DNA from 3 places in the Ruegeria sp. CL7 genome. Region 3 is predicted to be linked to each of the others. Evidence: riboswitches for the same ligand, from Rfam matches in the RefSeq annotation. Region 3 holds a riboswitch; each other region holds the start of a gene.
What was found. A riboswitch is a leader RNA that binds a small molecule or an ion and turns the genes downstream of it on or off. The one in region 3 is predicted to bind cobalamin.
Positions count from the first base shown of each region.

Region 1 (5,853 bases), on a different contig from region 3:
ATGTCAATAGTTACAATGATCTATGTCCGAACATGCCAAGATGTGTCAAAGTAAGTCAGCCTGATCAAACTGACTTTTAATCAGTGGGTCGCAGGTTCGAATCCTGCACGGCTCACCACTTTTTTTCATGGACTATGATCTTGGCTTACAGCGAACTGCTTGTGTTTGGCCCAGCTGTGAACGACGGTCGAAGCCACGGGCTTGATCGAGGTGCCGGACACGCTTTGTGCCATCCAACACGACCTCGGCGGAACAAATCTCGAATTCGGCCAGCATGGTATCAAGCGGGATGCGATGGAAGAGGTCCACGCCTCGCACATGTCGAAACCCAGAGCAGACGGGCAGCTGGTTCTGCGTGAAGATGACAAAGTTCTGAAAGTGCCGGACATCCGGCGACCCAATCTGGCCCGGATTCTGCAACGGGCAGAAAAAACGCGCCGAAAGCCGCAGCGGGTGTCAGCCACGCTGCGGCTTTGATCGGGATGCGAAGCGCCTAAACCTCGACTTCGACCTTGCCGATCGGGTTCGAGCAGCAGGCCAGAATGTACCCCGCGTCGATGTCGTCTTCCGAGATCCCTCCGTTGTGGACCATGTGGACCTCGCCAGCAGTTTTCTTGACCTTGCAGGTACCGCACACGCCGAAGGTACAGCCTGACGGAATGTTCAGGCCAACCGAGCGGGCGGCGGCAAGCACCGTGTCGGTCTCGGCAACCTTGGCCGTCACGCCCGAGGTCGCGAACAGGATTTCGGCGCTGCTGTCGTCGTCCAGAACAACGTCATCCAACTCGGGCTGATCCGCCTCGGTTTCCACCGGCGCGCCGAAGCTTTCCTGATGGTAGTTGTTCATATCAAAACCAAGACCGGCCAGCGCGTCGCGCACCGCTTGCATGAAGGGCTCGGGACCGCAGCAATAGACTTCGCGCTCAAGGTAATCCGGCGCCATCAGGCCCAGCATCAATTGGTTGAACTGCCCCTGATATCCCGTCCATGGGCGGTAGCGGTCCGGCTCTTCCACCACGAACTTCAGGTCCAAACCATCCGTGCGGCTGGCCATCTGTTCCAAGCGCTGGCGGAAGATGATCTCGGATGGCCGCTTGGCGCAGTTGATGAAGACAACGTCCAGATCGCGGCCTTCGTCCCACATGCAGGTGGTCATTGACATCATCGGTGTGATGCCTGAGCCAGCCGAGATAAACAGGAACTTGCGCGCATCGCTCAGTGCGTTGGTGAACAGGCCCGCAGGCCCAATGGCCTTGAGCCGCATGCCGGGTTGAAGATTGTCCAGCATCCAGCGCGTGCCGATACTGTCGGGTTGCGCTTTGGCGGTGATGGTGATCGACCGCGGCCGCGATGGCGACGATGAGATCGTGTAGGTGCGATACACGACTCCCCCGGGCTGGCCGGGCGCCGGAATCTCGAGCGTCAGGAACTGACCGGGGTGATAGGCGAACTGCGCCCCAGAGGGGGCCCGGAACGAAAAGCTGGCGGTGTTCGGCATCTCGGGCACGACCGAGACACATTCCAGCATCTCTCCATCCTGCCAAACGGCTGATGAAAGCGTGTCCAGATCTTTCATCAGACTTACTCCGCCGCCATGTAGTCAGGGGTCAGGCGGGCCGACACTGTGCTGCAATACCAATCCACGAATTGCAGTACGCCGGATTCCTGAATGGCTGAATACGGGCCGGGCACATAGGCCGGGCTGTTGATGCCCTGCTGGTTGTCCTCGACCACCTGACGGTCTTCGTCATTCGTGGCGACCCAGACTTCGGTCAGGCGTTTCACGTCGTAGTCAACGCCTTCAACCGCATCCTTGTTGACCAGCCATTTGGTCGTGACCTCGGTCTCTGTCGGGCTGATCGGCGTAACACGGAAAACAATCGAGTGATCGGCAAGAAAGTGGTTCCACGTGGTCGGATAGTGGAACTTCAAAAGCGATCCCGCATCCGCAAAGGGCGACCGGCCCAACCAGCGGCGCACGGCGGATTTCCCGTCCATCGTATAGCTCTCGGCGCCTTCTTTCAGCGGTATCCGCGCCAGACGGAATTGGCCGTCCTCGTGCAGATAGAACTGCGATGGCATACCCGCTGACTGGCACCTGTCGAAATGGGCTTGCATATAGGCTGGGGTTTCACCGCCTTCGATCCCCGTCACGCCCGGATCATCAGGGAAGGTCCGGCACAGCGCAGGGTGGTTGCCGCCGCAGTGATAGCACTCGCGATTGTTTTCCCAGACCAGTTTCCAGTTGCCGTTCTCGATGATCGAGCTTTCGAATGCGACCTTGGCATTCGCAAGATCATGCGGCTCAAGATACGGGCGCGCGATATTGGCAAACGTGTCAAAATCCGGGGCGACATCCGCCAGACAGATATAGACCAACCCGGCAAGCTCGCGGCAATGAACCGTCTTCAAACCATGCTGTCTGGGATCAAACTCTGGCCCCATGTCGCGGGCCCACAGCAAAGAGCCGTCAAGCTCGTAGGTCCATTGGTGATACGGGCAAACCAGCTTCGGCGCGTTGCCTTTTGCCGCCTTGCATATGATCGAGCCGCGATGGCGGCAGGTGTTGTGAAACGCCCGGATCTGGTTGTCGGCGCCGCGCACGATGATCACGCGATAGGCACCCACGTTGTACGTTACATAGTCGCCGGCTTTCACCAGTTCACAGGCCGGAATGGCAAAGAGCCATTCGCGATAGTGGATGGTTTCCAGGTCGGTCTGAAAGATCTCGGGGTCGGTGTAAAAGGCCCGTTCCAGAGCATAGCCCGGGATTCGACGCGCCAACAGGTTTTGGACATTGTTCACTTCTGGCTCTCCTGCCGCGCCCCGCGGCATTGCTTGGGCAGATGACAGGGAGGAACCGTCCGGAGGCGCGCGAGGACCACGTCCGAAACCCGTGCCCCCACCGCCACCCGCGGTTTGACATATCTGCAAGGCTGGTTTCCGGACTTGAAAGGGGCTTGCACCCGGTTGCGACACCTTCCCGGGATCCTCGTCCCAGTGGTTGATTGTCGAACCTGACCTTCCTTACCGTTGCGGGGGCAGCGCCGGAATTCCACCGGCTTCCCAATTCTCCGCGGTCTGAGAATCAAACAGCGGCACCTCACGATGGCAGCCTACTTTCTACCTGCTTGGGCGCTGAAATGCTTGCGACATTTCCGGTTTCAAAACAGACATGGAAATTTTCCGGCTGAGTGGACGGCGCCGGGATCACGGTCCTTGGCACAGGGGCATGGCAAGCCCGCCAGCACGGCGTTCTGCAGGGGCCAGTGGGCTTTGCGATGGATGCGGCCACGTCTGACATCCGCGCCGTCAAATTGTCCCCCAGCCGTGACAGCGAAGGCCCGGCTGCTCTGCACAGAAACGAAACGCTGCACGTCGCCTGAGCATGGCTGGAAAAGAGAGAGTCAGGCCAAGTGAAGGAGGTTTGCAGCAAACCCTTTTGGGTGAAGTTGATCCGTTTGGGATAGTGCTGGCTTGCCATGAGGCAGGTGAAGAAGGCGAATATCCGTCATGCGAGAGTTGTCAGTCCATCCTGTCAACGGACGGTAGAAAACCTCATTTTGTCCATAAAAAATTGTCTTTTTCGGGAAAAACCATTACGTTTTCCGAAAATGGTGGAAAACACCGGAGGCAGTAAGAGAGCAGATGCCAAAACCGAAAACAGGTGTTTTGCGGACAACAGTTCCTTCGCGCCTCATGGGAAAACGGGATGGTCTGTTTTTCCTCTGGGGGCAGATAGAACGCGCGCGCTTGAAGGTCGAGGGCGGCGAACGCGCCGAGGGCGCAGCCTCGGACGGGCCAAGGGCAAACACGGCCGGTGAGGTCAAGGGATCGACGACAGCATTGGTGGACGAGTTTATTTTCTACTGACTTTTGTGATGAAACCGGGCCTGACGGCCCTATTTCTTCTCGAAGAACAGGATGACTTCACCCAGACGGACGCCATAGCGTGAGACATACGCGCGGTTCAGCAGACGGTCGTCGTCCAGCAGCCACATCCAGTCGTCGAATTTGACACGCATGGTCCCGTCCTTGATCGGCAGGTCGATCTTGTATTTCCAGTTGAACGTATCCCCGCGTTCAATCCCGCTGGCGGTGCCCAGCACGCCAGGCGCCGTACCGGTCCACGTATCCTCTCCGGTTTTGGTCAATGTCCAGATGCGTTGTTCCGTCGCGCCATCGTCGTAGACGAAGTCTTCGACCAGGGTCAGGGTTTCGCCGTCCCATGTTCCGTCGATATCAACCGTGAATCTGCGGGGGATATTTCCCAGAACATCCTGAAACTGACCGTAGGCCACTGTTTTACCCTCAAAAAACTCTTCCAGGTTCAACTGTCGGTCCGACAGAAACGTTTTTGGTACCTTCGGTTTGCTGGAGCAGGCCGCCAGAATTGCAAGGCTTGCGATGGCAATGCAGGCGATGAAAGAGCGAAAGGTGATCATTGCAACGGCTTCCCTTCCGAAGTCGCGTCATACCCGTTTGACCCACTTGGATGCATCGGTTTCGATCTGGGGCTTGGACGCATTGTGGCGATCAGTTCCGCGACCTTGACGCCAAACTTGCGCATCTCGGACCGATTCATGATGACGCCGGTTTCTGTCAGGTACATCCAATCGGTGACATCCAGTGTGTGTCCACCAGCGTCATCTGGCAGAATGATACGATAGGTCAGTTTTACCGTGGACCCCGAGATAATGCCCCGACCTTCGCCCACGATATCATCCGCCATTGCCGTGAATGTGTTGCCAGTTCCCAGCGTCAGGTACCATTTGCGGGTCATCTGTTTTCCGTTGGAGTAGGTGAAGTACTCGGTCAGCGTGCCCGAGTTGCCTTGCCATTCGCCGGACATGCGCGCGACAAAGCTGTTCGACATTTTGCCGTTGGGGCCATAGATCAGGCCCTCGGACAAGATCTCTCCGTTCAGGTGTTTTTTCAGGGAAAAATCTGGCCCGGTGCCACTGTAATCGGACGGCGATTGCGCGCGAAAGCTCAGCAGCCTTGCACGGATGAAGACAGCGGTCAGAAGGACCAGAAGGATGATGGTGAAAGCGTTCATTTGCTTGTGACCTCGGTGGGCAGGGTCAACACCATCCCGAACGCTCCGACTTTCAGGATGCAGGGCAGCACCGCATAGGCAAGATTGAGTGTATCCAGTGCCTGTGCTGAATTGGTTTGACCGGGGGTGAAACCGCTGCGTTCCAGCAGCGGCAGAGTGAAAAAGGCAGCCAGGGCGAGGCCCAGTTTGCCAGCGAAGGACCAGATGCCAAACGCGGCTGATGCGTTCAGCCCGGCCCGGGTAAGGACGATCGAGAACATCGCAGGCAACACGACCATATCCGCGCCCAACGCCGCGCCCGAGGCGAGACAGATCATTGCAAAACCCGCAAGATTTCCTGCACTCAGTGTGGCGGCGCCGATAAAGCCGGCGATCGAGAGCGGCATGGCGATAATCAGAGTCTGTTTCGGGCCAATTTTGTTACTGAGCTTTGCCCAGAGCGGAACGCTCGCGCCTGCGCTCAGGAAGAACAGGATCAACAAAGGACCTGCCTTGCCCGGCAGTTGCAGCCGGTCTTCCACAAAAAATAGAAACAGGGTGGAGGTTATGGCAACCGGGAGGCTGTTGACCAAACCCAGCGCAAGTAGGCGCAAGCCACCGGCCTGACCCAGACCTGCAAAGGACAGGCCTGATCCGGTGATCGGCTTGCGTCGCCAGATCGGGATCGTCAGTATCAAGGTCAGAACGGACAGCAGCGCCAGGAACGCGCCGAATGCGGGGTAGCCTTGGGAGTGTGCCCCGAAAGCAACCAACAGGGCCGGAGCGCTGGCTGCGATGACCACTCCGGTCAACTG
Region 1 covers NZ_JBQFPQ010000007.1:152,687-158,539, reverse strand. The annotation lists gene ACR0LI_RS16505 (hypothetical protein) at 202-477, shown strand; gene ACR0LI_RS16500 (FAD-binding oxidoreductase) at 494-1,576, opposite strand; gene ACR0LI_RS16495 (aromatic ring-hydroxylating oxygenase subunit alpha) at 1,582-2,835, opposite strand; cobalamin riboswitch at 2,918-3,121, opposite strand; partial or broken gene ACR0LI_RS16490 (IS5/IS1182 family transposase) at 3,195-3,347, shown strand; gene ACR0LI_RS16485 (hypothetical protein) at 3,649-3,873, shown strand; gene ACR0LI_RS16480 (DUF3833 family protein) at 3,903-4,445, opposite strand; gene ACR0LI_RS16475 (DUF3833 domain-containing protein) at 4,442-5,059, opposite strand; gene ACR0LI_RS16470 (MFS transporter) at 5,056-5,853, opposite strand, start outside.
Region 1: another riboswitch for cobalamin. It lies ahead of ACR0LI_RS16495 (aromatic ring-hydroxylating oxygenase subunit alpha); the one in region 3 lies ahead of ACR0LI_RS09175 (DUF1636 family protein).

Region 2 (5,853 bases), on a different contig from region 3:
GGGCTTTATGATTGTAGCAAAGATCCTTCGGGCAGCACGGTTCTGACCTCACGGTATCGACTGACTGCCTGAACACATGACCCGGGGATGAGCGATCGCCATCCGTCGGGAGTGCTGTTTCTGACGACAGGCAAACCAATGTTTCTTGCACTTTCGGACCTGGGATGGTCCTCTCACTTTGCCGCGCAACACGCGGCTTATCCTTCCTGCACGCCTTTTCGCATCACTTCCGTTCATCGGGACCGCCTGATAGGGCTTAACCCTGACGGCGAAGTCCCGTTACTGACCCCCGATCAAACGACCGGCAGCTATGCTGTTGGCGATTGGGTTCTCGCCGATGACGACAAACGCGTGCGCCATTTGCTCGACCGGCGCAGCCTGCTGCACCGACGCGCCGCGGGTACAGGCGCCGCGACGCAACTGATCGCAGCCAATGTCGATGTGCTGTTCATCGTCAGCTCGTGCAATGCCGATTTCAAACTGCCCCGGCTGGAACGATATCTGGCGCTCGCGCATCAGGCCGGGTGTTACCCGGTCGTTGTTATGACGAAGGCCGACAAATCGGCGGACCCCGACAGTTTCTCGGGGCAGGTGCAATCTCTGGATCCGTTCCTGACGGTTCTGGCGATCAACGCGCTGGACCCGGCAGAGGTTGAAAAGGTTCTGTCGTGGTGCCCCAAAAGCCAGACCGGAGCGCTGGTTGGATCGTCGGGCGTTGGCAAGACGACACTTGCCAATACCATGACCGATCAGGATCTCGCCACCTCGGACATTCGCGAGGATGACGCGCGGGGCCGGCACACGACGACCGCACGCGCATTGCACCGGATGCGCAACGGTGGCTGGTTGATCGATACACCCGGAATGCGCGCGTTGCGCCTGCTGGACGCTCGGGACGGGATCGACGACGTTTTCTCGGACCTTGCCGAGTTGAGCCGGGACTGCCGTTTTTCGGATTGCCAGCACAGCTCCGAGCCCGGATGTGCCGTGCAAAAGGCAATAAGCCACGGCACGCTTGATCCGGCTCGATTGGACCGGTGGCGCAAGCTTCGGCGCGAAGATCAGCGCAATTCTGAAACCGTCGCGCAGTCCCGGGCGCGGGACAAAGCGTTCGGCAAGATGGTCCGTGGCGTCATGAAGGAAAAGAAACTTCGCAACCGGTGATCGTTGGACGGTGCCCGGCCCGTCCTGCGCCGCGTCTGATCAAGCGATCAGTCGCGGCCAAACCGCTGCATTGCGCCGGGCAAATGCTCCGATATGACCAACCTCAGGCAACCTGAAATCGGCAGGGCTCAGCAGGTGGCGGTTGGCATCGGGGCCGTAAAGATCCGCAAGCCGCCAAACCGCTTCCGGCGGCACCATCTGGTCGTCCTCGAAGGTGAACAAATCCACGGGCGTTCCAGAATCCTTCCACTGCGCCGCAGGTAACTCATGCCCGATTTCAGGCACATAGTTCAAAGGCGCCGTACACCATTTGCGCCACTGCCAATAGACCGATGCCGGCAGATCCGAGCCGAACCCGATCGCCTTTCCGGGAAGGTAGCCAAGGGCTCGGGCCAAAAGCGGGGCATGACCATACCAGAACAATCCTGCCAAACCACGATAGGGCCATGGATGGTCGCTTAGGGTTACCAGCCCCGAACACACACAGATCATGCGATCAATCAGATCGATATCCGGCTGCACAGGCCCCAACATCGCGCCGATCGAATGGCCGATGGTCCAATGCTGCGAATCGGGAAACCGTCTGCGCATTTCTGCCCGTGCCGCGGGCATGTCGATCAAGGCCCAATCCGCCATGGTCGCACGCGAATCTTTCAGGCGGCCGGTCAAGGAATGCCCGTAATCGCGATAGTCATAGGTCAGGCAGGCCATACCCTGCTCGGCAGCAAGCCATCGTGCGAAATGACGGTAATAATCGCGCGGCACACCCGTTGCACTGTTCAGCACGACGACGATTTCGGGCGAAGACAGCGGGCTGTACAACCGGGCAGACAGTGTTTTCTGCCCGGACGGAAAGCGAAATTCTTCGGTCATTACCGTTTGCTCTGTGTCCAACATGATCTCTGGCTTTGCGCTTGGTAAATCCGGTTTCCGAACCTCAACGCCCTCGACACTATGCATGAACCAACACCGTATCCAGCATGACCAAGCGTCCGGTCAAAAGATCGGCTTGACTCGATGCGTGCTCAAACGCTAGCGGTTGTGTGATGGTTTCCGGCCTCCACAAGGGGTCGGAATGAAAAGGGAACACGGTGCGGTAATGTCTGGTCATGCAGGCAACAACCAAATCCGCGACTGCCCCCGCAACTGTAAGCGGTAAGCGATGCCGAAACACCACTGGCCCAAAGGCTGGGAAGGTCGGCAAAGCGATGACCCGCAAGTCAGGAGACCTGCCATCGGAAACGAAACCGAAACTCGGGCGGGGTGTCCGGGCAGGTCCTGACGGCATCACGCTGTCCCACCTGTCCCAAATATCCTGTCCACCAAGCGCGGAGGGCGCAGGATGATCTGGAAGACAAAGACACATGAATTCAGTGCAACAGTATGTCAGCGGACGGGCAAAACCTGTCCCGCTTTGGCGCGGCTGGCGCGCTCGATATCCGAAGCCATGGCCCAGGCGACCTCGGCCACAAGTGACGATTTCGAGATTGAGGGCAGCAGCGCGCTGTCACATTGCAGCGAAGGATGTCATGCAATTTTCCGCGCGCAATCAGACCGCATTCGTGTCTTTTGCGGGACGCAGCCCGAAACCGCGATTGAGCCGCTGAACGGCTATGCCGACCTGATCTTCGGAAACACGTTCAGTGCGATGCCATCCGGCGTCGTGAAAACCCCACCCTGCGCGATGATCGAAGTTTCTACGATCCGGCCTCGAAAACCTGCTTGCGCGCCCGCGCAGATTTCAATCTGAGTCCAGACTGACCTGTGCCTGGGCACGCCGAGAGGCCCAGGCCAGTTGCGCATCCGTTTCGACGGCGCAAGGGCGCACCGCCCGCAATCGTTGCAGCGCCGTGTCCGCGCCTTCGCCGCATTCGACCATCAGCCGCAGGACAATCATACCTGACCTGCCACAGCCCCCGCGGCAGTGTACCAATACGCGACCTCCGCCGGACAGCGCGTGCCGGGCCGCGGCGCTGACGGACGGCCACGCGTCATCAATCGCTTTTGTCGGCGCTCCGAAATCTTCGATCGGCAGGTGAACCCATCGGCTGGCGCGGCTTTGAATATCGCTTCCAAATTCCTGCGCCCCGTCCTGAAGCATTTCGACATCCGTCGTCATCGAAACAACAAGCCCCGGCTGCCAGGCTGCGATCATATCCAGATCGCTGGAGTAATCTCCGCCGCGTCCGGGCATCGAGGTCAGCGCCAGCGTTCCGCCACCGACTTGCAGGGCGTAGATCACCAACTGCGACATGAATCCTGTCCTCCCCAAAGAACTCTATACAAAAATGAGCCATTAAATCCGCTGATGCAGTTTAGTGCGAAAGCGACTCGTTTCTAAATCAAAAATCATCGCGCCCCGCTGTGGACGCGGGCAACGGTGGCCACTACGCTGTGCCCAAGCACCGAATCCCAACGAGAAGACATGACAGACAGCTCCAGCCCCGCCTATCAGGTTCTCGCCCGCAAATATCGCCCGGAAACCTTTGCCGATCTGGTGGGTCAGGATGCCATGGTGCGCACCCTGAAAAACGCGTTCGCGGCCGACCGGATCGCGCAGGCCTTCATCATGACCGGTATTCGCGGCACCGGCAAAACCACGACCGCAAGGATCATCGCCAAGGGGATGAACTGCATCGGACCCGACGGAACCGGTGGCCCCACGACCGAACCCTGCGGTCAGTGTGAACATTGTGTCGCCATCATGGAAGGCCGCCATGTCGACGTGATGGAGATGGACGCCGCCAGCCGTACGGGCGTCAACGACATCCGCGAGATCATTGACAGTGTCCGCTATCGCGCCGCCAGCGCGCGTTACAAGATTTATATCATCGACGAGGTTCATATGCTCTCGACCAGTGCGTTCAACGCGCTGCTCAAGACGTTGGAAGAACCGCCCGCGCATGTGAAGTTCATCTTCGCAACCACTGAAATCCGCAAAGTCCCTGTCACTGTGCTGTCCCGCTGCCAGCGTTTCGACCTGCGCCGGATCGAACCCGAAGACATGATTGGCCTGCTGCGCAAGATCGCCGAAGCGGAAAACGCCCAGATCGCCGAAGACGCGCTGGCGCTGATCACCCGAGCAGCGGAAGGATCGGCCCGGGATGCGACCTCGTTGCTGGATCAGGCGATTTCGCATGGGGCTGGCGAGACGACCGCCGATCAGGTCCGTGCAATGCTTGGACTGGCAGACCGTGGCCGGGTTCTGGACCTTATGGATATGATCCTGCGCGGCGATGCCGCCGGAGCACTTACCGAGTTGAGCGGCCAATACGCCGAAGGCGCAGACCCGCTGGCGGTGCTGCGCGATCTGGCCGAGATCACGCATTGGGTGTCCGTCGTGAAGATCACGCCTGACGCGGCGCAGGATCCGACGGTTTCTCCGGACGAACGGACCCGGGGCCAACACATGGCCGAGGCTCTGCCGATGCGGGTTCTAACCCGGATGTGGCAAATGCTGCTGAAGGCGCTCGAGGAAGTCTCGGCTGCGCCCAACGCCATGATGGCCGCTGAAATGGCCGTTATTCGCCTGACCCATGTGGCGGATTTGCCCAGCCCCGAAGAGCTGATCAAACGGTTGCAAGATACCCCGCCACCGCCGCCGGGCGGGCCCAATGGCGGCGTTTCGATATCCCGACCGGGCGCCGGTCCGGCGCCGGCTGGCGCGACCCATCCACCTGCCTACGCGCCGTCCCCTCGCGGTTCCGGTGGCGCACCGGTTGCAGCCCTGGCGCAGGATGCCCAGACGGCCCTTGCCCATTACCCGACCTTCGACCACGTGGTGGAACTGATCCGGACCAATCGCGACGTAAAGTTGCTGGTCGAGGTGGAAAACGGCGTGCGCCTCGTCTCCTATCAACCCGGACGAATCGAATTCACACCCGCCACCCAGGCACCGGCGGATCTGGCGCCACGACTGGGCACTGCCTTGCAACGCTGGACAGGAAATCGGTGGGCTGTCTCGATCGTCTCGGACGGAGAAGCCCCCACGATTGCAGAAGTCAGGGATGCGGCCGAGCTCGCACTGAAATCCGAAGCCGAACAACACCCGTTGGTGCAGGCGGTATTGGCGCAATTCCCAAAGGCGAAAATCACTAGGATCGAAACGCCGGAGCAACGCGCCGCCAAGGTCGAGACCGAAGCGCTTCCCGAGGTGGAAGACGAGTGGGACCCGTTCGAGGAAGACTGACCCCGCCGCCCGTCACCCCCCGTTTCAAACGAAGCTGACCGAGGTTTCGATCGAACACATCCGCCCGCATGTCTCAGATCGTTTGTTGCGACACCGGCCAGCGGAAGGCGGCCCGTGACCATTCTGATCCGAATGCTGCGTAGCCATTCGAACCCCGCCCAGATTTCCTGTGTTCCGTGCAATCAGTCTCGGCAGCAGACCATATGCGCGCCAAGGACGATCTGCGCTTGTCGGGCCTGCTGGCAAATATGGTGTCGCAGATGGTTAGCACGTTCCTGCTGACGCCTGCGCTGATCAACATGCCGACCGGAACGGATGAGCCTCCGACCGGCGGGAGAACCCTTGTGCCATGTCGCTGCTGCCCGTATCTAGAGCGCAAACGGAGACACAGGAGAATACTATGCTGAAAGGACTCGGCGGGCTTGGCGGTCTGGGCGACATGGCCAAGATGATGAAATCCGCGCAGGACCTGCAAACCAAGATGACCGAAATGCAGGAAG
Region 2 covers NZ_JBQFPQ010000014.1:7,149-13,001, reverse strand. The annotation lists gene rsgA (ribosome small subunit-dependent GTPase A) at 88-1,164, shown strand; gene ACR0LI_RS20025 (alpha/beta hydrolase family protein) at 1,204-2,037, opposite strand; cobalamin riboswitch at 2,195-2,415, shown strand; gene ACR0LI_RS20020 (hypothetical protein) at 2,507-2,914, shown strand; gene ACR0LI_RS20015 (protein-tyrosine phosphatase family protein) at 2,906-3,418, opposite strand; gene ACR0LI_RS20010 (DNA polymerase III subunit gamma/tau) at 3,557-5,353, shown strand; gene ACR0LI_RS20005 (YbaB/EbfC family nucleoid-associated protein) at 5,754-5,853, shown strand, end outside.
Region 2: another riboswitch for cobalamin. It lies ahead of ACR0LI_RS20020 (hypothetical protein); the one in region 3 lies ahead of ACR0LI_RS09175 (DUF1636 family protein).

Region 3 (5,853 bases):
TCTTTGGCGACAGCCTGGCGCTGGAAGCAGAAATGTTCCTGAGCGGAACCGGCCTGCCGATCCTGTATCAGGCGGTTGAATTGGCAGCCGGTCAGGCGCGGTCTCAGGCGCGCTCTGCAAAGGAAATTCTGAACGATGCCCGCAACGGTACCGATCTGGTCGCCGAAAAAGCCGCGCAGATTTTTACCACCCATCTGGGTGCTTTGATGGGTGATCTGGCGGTCACCTTGATGCCAGAGGGAGGCGTTTTCCTCGTCGGCGGCGTTGCCGAGAAAAACCGCTGGCTATTCAGCGACAACTTCAAGGATGCGTTCAACGGCGGCGGCCGCTTCAGCGACTTGCGCCGCTCCCTGAACCTTTACGTGTCTGAACAGGCAGAGTTCGGGATCATCGGCGCAAACAACTTTTGCAAGAACGCGCTGAGACAGCAACAAGACTAACCGAAATCTCTTACCTAAAAGGACCAAGATATGATCCTGTGCTGTGGTGAAGCGCTGATAGATATGATCTCGGAACCGACCGCGTCGGGCGCATTGGGTTTTGTGCCACATACTGGTGGTGCAGTTCTGAACACAGCCGTCGCAATGGGACGTCTGGCTGTTCCAGTAGGGATGCTGACAGGTTTGTCATCGGACATGTTCGGACAGCAACTGATCGATGCGCTGAAAGCGAGCCATGTGGACACAACACATGTGATCATCTCGGACCGTCCCACCACGCTTGCCTTTGTGCAGCTTTCGGATGGGCACGCGACTTACAGCTTTGTTGATGAAAACACCGCGGGCCGGATGTTGCTGCCCGAAGACATGCCCGATCAACTTCCTGCTGTCTCGGCCCTGTATCTCGGCGGAATCAGCCTTGCGTGTGAACCTTGCGCAGATGCATATGCCGCCCTTCTGGACCGCCACGGTTCCGACCGGGCGGTGATGCTGGACCCGAATATCCGCCCGGATTTCATCAAGGATCAAACCCGGTTTCGAACGCGTTTGAACCGCATGATCTCGCGTGCGGATATCGTAAAGGTTTCAGACGAGGACCTGGACTGGATCATTCCGGGCGCTGAATCCGAAGCCGCAAAAGCGTCTGTGCTGTTGCAGGCGGGTCCTTCCGTTGTCATCGTCACGCGCGGCAGTGACGGGGCGCACGGTTACCTGGCGGATGGTTCCGAAGTTTCGGTTCCCGTGAAACCCGTTGAAGTGGTCGATACGATCGGCGCAGGTGACACGTTCAACGCCGGCGTTCTGACCGAGCTCAGCCGCGCAGGGCATCTGACCAAGTCAGGTCTGCGCGGATTGACGGTTGAAAGCCTGCAAGCAGCCATGGAACTGGGCGCTGACGTGGCGGCCGTGACCGTTTCCCGAGCCGGGGCAGAACCCCCTTGGGCGCACGAACTTTGATCTGTGGGACGGCATGATGAAACGATCCGAAATCAACCGTATCAAGACCCGGGCACAGGCGTTCATTCGGTCCTTCGGTGCCGTGTTGCCACCCTTTGCGGATTGGTCGCCCGAGAAAATGCGCAGCCCTCTGGCCGAAACGATCCGCAGCCGCGGGCTGGGATGGGACATTACCGATTACGCCCAGGGCCGTTTTGATGAACTTGGACTGTTTCTATTCACTTTGCGCAATGGTGAGGCGAAGGATCTGAAATCCGGGCGCGGGATGCTCTATGCGGAAAAACTGTTGATCTCGAAAGAAAATCAGCTTTCTCCGATGCACCGGCATATCATCAAGGCAGAAGACATCATCAACCGGGGCGGCGGCGATCTCGTTCTGGAAATCCATGCGTCGGATCCAAACGGTGGCGTCGACCGCGACAACCCGGTGACGGTCCCAAGCGATGCCTGCCCTGTAACCTTGCAACCCGAAGAGCACTTGCGGCTGAAGCCGGGGCAAAGCGTAACTCTGATGCCCGGCATCTGGCACGCTTTCTGGGCTGAGCGCGGCGATTGCCTTATTGGCGAGGTATCGACCGTGAATGACGACCGAACGGACAATGTGTTTGAAAAGCCAATCCCACGGTTTTCAAAGGTCGAGGAAGATACCGAACCGGATTTTCTTCTTGTATCAGACTATTGACACCGTTCGGTCCGGGCTGGCGCACCAGGATCGCTGGCTCAACCGTTGCAATTCCGTGCACCACCCTTTCGCCTGCCGCTTGACAAGTCAGGCGTAGCCGGACTAGCTGAGCGGGATGGTTCCGTAATGGATGAAAATGGGAACACGGTGCGGCGCTGGAATGTGCCAAGTCCGTGACTGCCCCCGCAACTGTAAGCGGTGAGCGACGCCACTTCACCACTGACCCAAAAGGGTTGGGAAGGTCGGCCAAGCAACGACCCGCAAGTCAGGAGACCTGCCATCACACTATGAACCAACCCGAGGCGGGGCGTCTCGGAAGGAGGCTTGATGGCGCGTTTGCGTAATATCCGGGTATGTGCCCTCTGTCTGCATCTGGCAAACGACGGAGAAGGCAATGACCTGCTATTCTGATCACTACGTTCTGATCTGTTCAACATGTCAGGGGACGATGTCTGCCGAAGCCGCGCAAGACGCGCTGGATGCCCGGTTGCCTGACGGTTTTGAAACCCGAATGGTGGCCTGCATGGCAGGCTGTGAACGGGCCATGACCGTCGGATTTCAGGCCCCGGGCAAAGCGCAGTACCTGTTTGGCGATATCACGACATCCCGCGATCTGTCTGCCTTGGTCGAATTTGCGATCCAGTTCGGCGACAGCGACGACGGCTGGACCAGTGCCTCGGACCGCCCCCCTGCCCTTTTCGCAAAGACCTTATCGCGAATTCCCGCGTTGCCTTTCGGGGGGTCATCATGAGTTTTCTGATTGCAGAGAATTTGGAATACTACGCGCTCAATGGCGACATCCTGTTGCAGGATGTGTCCTTTCGTCTGGAAGAAGGATCAATTCTGGCAATCGCCGGGCCGAACGGCGCCGGCAAAACCACTCTGCTGAAACTGCTGTGCGGGATTGAACGGATTGCGTTGGGCGATGTTTGGATAGAAGGACAAAGCCTTCGGACCCTGTCCGCCCGCCAACGTGCCCGCTCCATTGCTGTGGTCGGGCAGCAGGAAATGCCCGACGGGCGGATGCGCCTGCAAGACTACGTTGCGCTGGGGCAAATCCCGATTCAGGGCGAACGTTCGGTGGCTCAGCACAGGGCTGATCTTGAACGGGTGCTGACGACGACCGAGCTGTTGCATTTTGCCAACAAAACTATGGGTCAACTGTCCGGCGGAGAACGTCAGCGCGCACATATCGCGCGCGCGCTGGCCCAGAACCCGTCCTTGCTGTTTCTGGACGAGCCAACCAACCATCTGGACCCCGATGCCAAGGGGCACATGCTGTCTCTGGTCGCTGATCTGGGGGTAACGGTCGTCATGATCGTCCATGATCTGGTCATGATCCCGGAATTCGCCACCCATGTGGCGTTGATGAAAGCCACGCGCCTGACGGGGTTCGGGCCTGTTGGCGAAGTTCTGACCCCAGACCGGGTAAGTGAGACATTCGGCGTGGATTATCTGTGCTTTCAGCACGAAGGCCGCATGATCCCCGCACTGGACATCCGAAAACGGAAATTGTCATAATAACAGGAGCTTACATATGATGCAGAAACTCTGGCCGGTGGTTGTCTTCGCTGGCTTGGCAGGTGGCGTGGCAGCGGAAGCCGTCACCGTGGACAATTGCGGCGAACCGCTGGTTTTTGACTCGGCACCGGAACGTCTGGTCGTGCATGATATGAACATGGCGGATATGGCCTTTGCACTCGGCCTTCAGGACGAGATCGTGGGACTTACCGGGATTTCGGGCTGGTACAAAACCAGCCCTGACTTTGATGCTCAGCGCGGCGACATCCCAGAGCTTGCCCCCAAATACCCGACGATTGAAAACCTTGTGGCCGTCGAACCTGATCTGTTTTTTGCCGGTTGGTACTATGGCATGAAACCCGGCGGAGATGTCACGCCCGACACGCTGGAACCCTTTGGTATCAAGACCATGATCCTGACCGAAAGCTGCGTGCATGTGGACGAGGATCGCCCCGAAGCCAGCATGAACCTGTTGTTTGATGACGTTCTGCGCCTGGGCAAGGTCATGCAGGTCGAAGACAAGGCCGAGGCGCTGGTTGCCGGCTGGAAGGACAAGTTGTCCGCCATTCAAGCAAAAACAGCCGATCTGGAAAAGCCGCGGGTATTCCTGTTGGACGGACCGGCCGATGCTCCGTTTACCGCCGGCAAGTTCGCCATTCCCGATGCGATGATCGCAGCCGCTGGCGGTGAGAACGTAACTCATGATCTGGATACCAGCTGGGGCCGCACGTCGTGGGAAGCTGTGGCAGCGGCTAACCCGGAATTTCTGGTGCTGCTCGACTATCAGTCCGGCAACGGCGCAGAGGACACTTTCCAGTTCCTCAAGGATCACCCGGTGATGTCACAAACGGACGCGGTAAAGAACGAGCGCTGGATTGGCCTGCGTTACGAAGAGCTGACTCCCGGCCCGGCAAATATCGAGGCGATCGAGAAGATGGCACAGGCGATGCACCCGGAGACCAACTGATATGGTCCAATTGGGCCGTTTGATAGTGCTGGGGGCGGTTGTTCTGACCGCCCTTTTGCTGTTGTCGATCGTCTATGGGACCACCCCAATCCCCGTGCGCGAAGTCTTTTCGGCAATCGGCCTCGGAACCGGTATGGTGGAAGGAGACATGTCGCCCTTGCACCGGATCGTCTTCGACCTTCGCCTGCCCCGCGCCCTGTTTGCCGCCGTGATTGGTGCGGGGCTGGGCGTCGTTGGTGTCGTTCTGCAAACAACGACGCGAAACGATCTGGCAGATCCGTTTCTGTTCGGTCTGTCCTCGGGTGCTGCTGCCGGCGCCGTTCTGGTGATCACCGTCACAGGGGATGTCCTGGGAATCTGGACGTTGCCGCTGGCAGCATTTTGCGGTGGCCTGATCGCGTCCGGCATTGTTCTGGCGCTGGTTCAGGGCTTGCGTACGAGCGCACCCGAAAAACTGATCCTGGCTGGCCTGGCGGTGTCCTTTCTGTTTTCCGCAATCACCAACTACCTTATTTTCTCTGGCGACAATCGCGCGGCTCATTCGGTGATATTCTGGATGCTTGGCGGCCTGGGACTGGCAAGATGGGAAACATTCCCGCTTGTCCTGATCGGACTGGGCCTGATCCTGAGCTATTCACTTTATCGCAGTCGGTGGCTTGACGCGCTGCTGACCGGGGATTTCACAGCCTCGTCACTGGGTATTCCCGTTCAAGGTCTGCGGTTCAGCATGTTTTTCGTTGCCGCTTTGGCGACGGCCAGTTTCGTTTCAGTTGCCGGTGTCATCGGCTTTGTCGGGCTGATGGTGCCTCATATTGCACGCGGCATCGCCGGTACTCTGCACCGAAACCTGCTGATTGTCTCGGCGATCGTGGGCGCGATTCTGCTGACATTGTCCGATATCTTGTCACGCCTTCTTCTCGCCCCGCAGGAGTTGCCCGTCGGAATCGTCACAACGTCAATAGGATCACTTTTTGTCTTTTTGTATTTGTTCAAATCTGATCGCGGAAGCTAGTTTTCCAAGGTTGCGCAACACTGTCATTTCTCAGCATTGATGAGGTCAAGCAGTTCAGCATGCAGTTCAGGGGTTGCGGCGGAAACGACCGCGCCATCTGAATCGAGGGCCAACGCATGCCCGTGCCAATCGGTCATCACTCCGCCAGCAGCCGTGATCAGAGGTGAAAGCGCCAGATAGTCATAAGGTTGCAGATCGTAATCCACCACAGCATCGACATGGCCCGAAGCAAGCAAGGCATGGGGGTAACAATCATAGGCAAATCGGCGCGTCT
Region 3 covers NZ_JBQFPQ010000002.1:119,018-124,870, reverse strand. The annotation lists gene ACR0LI_RS09190 (glucokinase) at 1-440, shown strand, start outside; gene ACR0LI_RS09185 (carbohydrate kinase family protein) at 471-1,397, shown strand; gene ACR0LI_RS09180 (D-lyxose/D-mannose family sugar isomerase) at 1,414-2,079, shown strand; cobalamin riboswitch at 2,179-2,375, shown strand; gene ACR0LI_RS09175 (DUF1636 family protein) at 2,474-2,830, shown strand; gene ACR0LI_RS09170 (ABC transporter ATP-binding protein) at 2,827-3,600, shown strand; gene ACR0LI_RS09165 (ABC transporter substrate-binding protein) at 3,617-4,567, shown strand; gene ACR0LI_RS09160 (FecCD family ABC transporter permease) at 4,569-5,579, shown strand; gene ACR0LI_RS09155 (inositol monophosphatase family protein) at 5,603-5,853, opposite strand, start outside.